2 regions of the Paenibacillus sp. NPDC058174 genome follow, and region 2 is predicted to be linked to the other one. Evidence: riboswitches for the same ligand, from Rfam matches in the RefSeq annotation. Region 2 holds a riboswitch; the other holds the start of a gene.

Region 1 (3,207 bases), 1.4 Mb from region 2:
TGGGCACGTTGATCGCCTTCACAAGCCGAATCACATCGTCATTCGTTATAATTTGGAACAATAGGTCCTGATACGCCAGCAGCGAGATGTCCAGGTTCTTCGACGTTTGCAGCAAATTCGCCTGTACGAGGGCGTTAGTCTTCGTCTTCATTGCATCGGTGGACACGTAATACGAGATCATCTGTACGATCAATACCGGCAGCAAGCTAACCAGCATGAACGATACGATAAGCTTATTGCGGTAGCTGAAACGCCATTTTCTGGCTGCCAATCTGGACTCCCCCTTCGATTCGACACCTTTCTTTCATTAACATCTAACCTCAACAAACCGATAAAATGCAACCGTTTTCTTTTTATTGTACTTAGGACCTCAGTCCTGAAAAGACTGCACCGCGGGCTGGGAGCTGTGTTCTGTGCGTGCAAAGTTTATGTGATTCGGCATAAAAAAATCGCCGTGCTGGCGCAGCGGCGAGGAGATTTTACAAAATATGAGGCGGTTGCTCTATAACGCTATTTTTGAAGCGGCTGCTCCTTGTCCTGCTGTCTGGAGATGAAGAATAAGGTGACCCAAATGAGCAGGAAGCCTGTCAATTGCGCTGGCGTAATAATTGCTTTGAACGCGATCCAGTTCAGCAGCACGCCGACCATAGGGAAGCTGAGCTCCGCCAAAGTGGCGTAAGATGCTTTGATTTTGCTCAACCCTTTGTAATAAAGCAGCAGGCTTAGCAGACCCGGCAACAACGCTTGAAGCAGCAAATTGATCAGCACCGCGAATTGCTCGCCCGTACCTGCTGGAAACTTCCATATGGCGCCTTCAGACACGGTAATGACGAGCAGCAGCGGCAGCGCCAATACGAAGCGAAGCGAGGTGACAGTCTCATATTTCATCGTGCCAAGCAAGTAACGGCCCATTACGGTAGAGCCGCCCCACAGCAGCGCTGCACCAAGCGACAGCAGACTGCCGATTTGCATCAAATCATTAACATGGGTAAACGGCAGCGAGAAACCGAAGGTTAGCAAATATGTGCCGGCGACTGCCGCAAGGAACAGCGGGCCAATAAATCGAGGCAGTACTTCCTTCAGCAGCACTCTGGCCAAAATAATTGCGAACAGCGGCTGAAGCTTTTGAAGCAGCAGCACCGCATTGGGGTTGCCATGCGCCAGCCCCAGCGTGAAGAGAATGGTCGCCAGTGCCGAGCCGCCCCATGAAATAAAGAGCAGCGCTCCGACTTGGCGAAGCGATGTACCGCGCAGATCGGCGCGGTTTTTCCACAGCACGGGTGCTGCAGCTGCAAACAGAATTAAATGCTCAAGCAATACAATTTGCGTGGAAGTGAGCGACTTCAGCAGCAGGATGCGAAACACCGGATCGATGCCCCACAGGGCAGCTCCGATAACGACTAACCAAAACTCCATACGAACGGGTTTGGTCCGGACAAGCGGTGGTGCAGGAAATGAATGACTCATAATAATTGACCTTTCCGAATCAAGGACCGGGCACAACATACAGCGGCTGCATGTTCGCCAAAAAAGCCCCGATTCACGCGAATACGCGAATCGGGGCTGCCCAAATAAAGCTGCGAAAACAGAAGCTGCGTCAAAATTGAGCGCGCTTGCCCGCATCAGTACTTGTGATCTTCTTCCATCCGGACTATACCGTCGGCCTTGGATTTGCACCAAGTCAGTCCCCTTGCCGTAGTCGGCTCAGAGAGTCGCGGGCTTCGTTCAACGAGGAACGTTTACCGCCGGTCAGGAGTTTCACCCTGCCCCGAAGATCCTTATTCATTTGATGTGTAGTAGTTGTTTTGTACCGTTTACGAACGGAACGTTTGTAAAGCATAGTATCACAGTCGGAAATGAAAAAGCAAGCACAATTTTCATTCCTGCGATCTCGCAGCACGGCGAGTGATGTTCGTCGGTTGCTTATCTAACTGTTGCTTAAAGTAATCTGCGTGTTTGTATGCCGTAACTTCCCAGACTTCCACTGACGATCAGCCGCCAAAGGGGAATCAAAATGCAAATGTGCATTTTGATAAGGCCAAAACTCCCCAAAATCGCTATCAAAATGCAAAAATACATTTGAAATCGCTCAATTTCGGCTTATGTAAGCTTTTCAGCACAATCAACCTGCACTTTTACATTTTGACGCCATAAAACGCCGAAGAAGCCGCCAACAACCTGCACTTTTACATTTTGATTCAACATTTCTATGACAAACCCGGAGAATCAAACTGCGCTGCAGTGTCGCCGTATGCTGCTGATAAAGCTTCATGATGCCTTATAGCGAACCAGCTTCGCAAACTAACGAACTGAACTTCGCTACAGAATGCGAGAATAACTCTGCCATTCCGCACAGCGAACTAAATTTCGCAATTCGCGAACCTAGATTCATGGAAAGCGAAGTTTGGTTCACTGTAGAGACAGATATAACAATCTGCAGGGTCTCCAGCGAAAATAGCTTCGTTAAAAAGCGAACGAGCTTCGCTATTTTTGACTGAAGCCCCAGCTTCCCCTAAAACATCAAAAAGGCGTTCCGAAGAACGCCTTCCTGACTCTGCCACACGCTGCTTAGTTAATCGTCACAATAAATCCGTTCTGAATGTAATTCACATTCGGATTAGCGATATTGCTCGTCGTCAGGTTGTTGAACGTTGCCGAGCCATTTCCGGTATAAGTGTAGATGGCTGCACCTTTATGCGGCGATGTGAAGCGGGACGTCTCGATGCCGTCTAAGCCCGTGCCGTTGATGTTAATGTTGTTGAACACGATATTTTCGAACCCGCCGCCATAGCCGAATTGAATAGCGCTGCGCTGGGTGTTGATGATATCGATGTTAGAGAACGTGACGTTTTTAATGGAGTCGTTGGAAGCCTCCAAGTCGATTGCGCCCCGTTCGCCATTATACAGATCTTTACTCGTGCCGCTGTTGATAATTGTCGTATCCGAGAACAAAATGCCCGTATTATTCTGGAAATGATGTCCTGGGAATACGGTATTCATACGGATGCCGGAGCCTCCAACCGTATCGACAATCAGGTTGTTCGTCGCTTTGTGGCCGCCGCCGCCAAAGAAGGCGATAGCTGCCGCGCGCCAGTTGTTCTCAATTGTGTTGAAGGAGAACGTATTGTTTACGCCAGCAGGCGCTCCGTTGACATTACTCGTCCATACGGCGAGTCCGTCATCACCGTTATTGCGGATGCTGCTGTT
Region 2 (3,207 bases):
ACGACGTTATTCCTGCACGCCTTCGCAAAGCAGAACTTGCGAAGTAAGGGCGAAATTTGGTAACGTAGAGTTATTCGATGCAGAAAGGTTGATGTTTACACATGGCAAAACAAGCAAAAATCACATTAGAAAACGGCGCAGAGGTCGTAATCGACCTGTTTGATCAAGACGCTCCCAACACAGTAGCTAACTTCGAGAAGCTGGCTAACGATGGTTTCTATAACGGTCTCGTATTCCACCGTGTTATTCCGGGCTTTGTCGCGCAAGGCGGCTGCCCTAACGGTACTGGTACTGGCGGCCCTGGCTACCAAATCAACTGCGAGATCAACCCGAATAAGCATGAGCGCGGAAGCCTTGCAATGGCGCATGCCGGCCGTAACACTGGCGGCAGCCAGTTCTACATCGGTTACCAGCCGCAACCGCACCTGGACGGCCAACATACCGTTTTCGGCAAAGTAAGCAAAGGCATGGAGCATGTAGATGCATTCAAAGGCCGCGATAAAATGCAAAAAGTTGAAGTGTACGAAGTTTAATTCACTTTAACAAATGTTTAAATAAGACTGTGACGTGAGGGGACAACCCTTGCGTTGCAGTTTTTTTGTTAGCAACTAAACTTTCGAGAGATGAAAAACCTTGCAATTTCATTTTTACAGTGGTAACATTTCATCAATGTAATCGTTCTTGTTGCAGTTTGACTTTTACGCTGCAGAAAGGCATGATTTTAACATTAGCAGTATCAATTTAAAAAATAGCAGTTTTCCTTCGGGGTCGGGTGAAAGTCCCAACCGGCGGTGATCGGGCGATGCGGGCATTTGAGGTCAACCTCTATGCGGCGGCGCTCGTCAGTCCGTGACCCGGGCTGTACCAGATTGGAGCGCTAGCGCGCACACTGGCACGGAACGGTGGACCTGGTGCAAATCCGGGACCGACAGTAAAGTCTGGATGGGAGAAGGAGATCTGATTCGCATGCATATCCATACATGCTTATTTGCTTGTGCCGGTTTTCACAAGTGACATAGGTTTGTTTGAATTGATCTATTCGTTATGCAATCGAAGCAGTCTCATCACCTGTCACCCCGTTTGGCGAACTCAGCCGATTGGGGTGTTTTTGCGTTCATGGAAGTTTTGAATGATTCTTACTATATGGGCCTAGCGCTTGAGCTTGCGGCCAAAGCGGCGGGACAGACCGGCATTAATCCGGTTGTTGGCTGCGTAGTTGTGAAAGAAGGACGAATCATCGGGGTAGGCATGCATCTGAAGCGGGGAACCGGGCATGCCGAGGTGCACGCCCTGCAGATGGCGGGTGACGAGGCAGAGGGAGCAACTGTCTATGTGACGCTGGAGCCTTGCAGCCATTTCGGCAAAACGCCTCCATGCTGCGAGCGGATTATTGCCGCCAAAGCAGCCCGCGTCGTCGTTGCCGCTACAGACCCTAACCCGCAGGTAGCAGGCCGCGGACTGGAAAGGCTGCGGGAATCGGGAATTGAAGTGACGGTGGGCTTGCTGGAGGAGAAATCTCGTTCGATGAACGAGAAATTCAACAAGTACATTACGACAAAGCTGCCTTTCGTCACGTTGAAGACGGCGAGCACGCTGGACGGAAAGATCGCTTCCCGTACTGGCGACAGCCGCTGGATCACCGGCGCTGCAGCCCGGGAGCAGGTTCATACGCTGCGCCATCAGCATGAAGCGATTATGGTCGGCATCGGAACGGTGCTTGCTGACGATCCGATGCTGACGACAAGGGCGGAGGTGCCGGCGATTCATCCGGTACGCATCATCGTCGACAGCAAGCTGAGACTTCCATTGGACGCTAGAGTGGTTACCGACCGTTCGGCACGAACTCTTGTGCTGACGACAGAAGGAGCGGATCAAGCTAAAGGAGCTGCGCTTGAAGAGGCTGGAGTAGAGCTTGTAAGAGCTGGCGAAGGCGAGCATGTTGATTTGAAGGAAGCGATGAGAAAGCTAGGCGAAGCGGAAATCGGCTCGATCCTGCTAGAGGGCGGAGGCAAGCTGAACGGCGCGATGCTGGAAGCGGGACTTATCGACAAAATCATGATCTATATGGCAGCCAAAATTATCGGCGGTCTGCAAGCTCCGGGAACCTTTACGTTCGACGGCTTCGAGAAAATGGCGCAAGCCATCGAGCTGGAACGTGTAGCAGTGGAGATGGCAGGCGAAGATATATGTATTGCCGGTTATCCGGCGTACAGTCAACACTAGTTAGGAGGGCTGCCCATGTTTACGGGGCTTATCGAGGAAGTCGGCACGATGCGTCAGGCGTCGAAGCGGGGCGAAGCGATGGTGCTGACGATAGAGGCTTCCATCGTAACAGACGGCGTGGCTCTGGGCGACAGTATATCGGTTAACGGCGTATGTCTGACTGTGACGGAATATGCCAAAGGCTCTTTTACGGCAGATGTTATGCCGGAAACGTACCGCAAATCGAATCTGGACCGCCTTCGTCCCGGGCAGGCTGTCAATTTAGAACGGGCAATGCTTGCGGGCGGCCGCTTTGGCGGACATATCGTGCAAGGGCATGTGGACGGAACCGGTATTATAACGGGCCGGGAGCCTTATGCTAATGCCGTCGTGTTCACGATCCGGCTGGCGGACAGCGACCTGCTGCGCTATATCATTCCGAAGGGCTCCGTCACCATTGACGGCATCAGCCTGACGGTCATTGACGCCGGGAAGGATGGCTTCTCGGTTTCCATCATTCCGCATACGCTTAAGGAGACGGCGCTTCTCGGCAAAAAGCCGGGAGAGACAGTCAATATCGAATGCGACGTTATCGGCAAATATGTCGATCATCTGCTTCATTTCGGCAGAGGCGATTCGCATGGGGCCGCATCTCCGACCAAAAGCGGAAACGGAAAACTGACGGCTGCTTTTTTAAGCGAAAACGGATTTATATAAGAGAGACGGGTTGCAGAAGATAGAGGGACGAGGAGGGATGCAGAATGAGCCGACAAGAAGAAGGGCTGCAAGAAGGCTTGTTTGATACGATTGAAGCAGCATTAAAGGACCTGCTGGACGGTAAGCCTGTTATCGTTGTAGATGATGAAGATCGCGAGAATGAGGGCGATCTGATCGCCTTAGGCGAGAAAGCGACACCGGAAGTTATCAACTTTATGATCACGGAAGCAAGAGGGCTTGTATGTGTGCCGCTGACACAGGAACGCGCCGAACTGCTCGATCTGCCGC

The links. Region 2 has a riboswitch for FMN ahead of ribD (bifunctional diaminohydroxyphosphoribosylaminopyrimidine deaminase/5-amino-6-(5-phosphoribosylamino)uracil reductase RibD). Riboswitches for the same ligand answer to the same signal wherever they lie in the genome.
Region 1: linked by a shared signal. The riboswitch ahead of ACFVVF_RS00245 (DMT family transporter) and the one ahead of ribD (bifunctional diaminohydroxyphosphoribosylaminopyrimidine deaminase/5-amino-6-(5-phosphoribosylamino)uracil reductase RibD) in region 2 are both predicted to bind FMN.

The regions. Positions count from the first base shown of each region.
Region 1 is NZ_JBHVUY010000001.1:65,348-68,554, reverse strand. Features, by position in the region: gene ACFVVF_RS00250 (sensor histidine kinase) at 1-271, opposite strand, end outside; gene ACFVVF_RS00245 (DMT family transporter) at 511-1,467, opposite strand; FMN riboswitch at 1,631-1,780, opposite strand; gene ACFVVF_RS00240 (discoidin domain-containing protein) at 2,569-3,207, opposite strand, start outside.
Region 2 is NZ_JBHVUY010000001.1:1,442,297-1,445,503, reverse strand. Features, by position in the region: gene lysA (diaminopimelate decarboxylase) at 1-47, shown strand, start outside; gene ACFVVF_RS06545 (peptidylprolyl isomerase) at 102-533, shown strand; FMN riboswitch at 755-958, shown strand; gene ribD (bifunctional diaminohydroxyphosphoribosylaminopyrimidine deaminase/5-amino-6-(5-phosphoribosylamino)uracil reductase RibD) at 1,117-2,223, shown strand; gene ribE (riboflavin synthase) at 2,239-2,919, shown strand; gene ACFVVF_RS06530 (bifunctional 3,4-dihydroxy-2-butanone-4-phosphate synthase/GTP cyclohydrolase II) at 2,964-3,207, shown strand, end outside.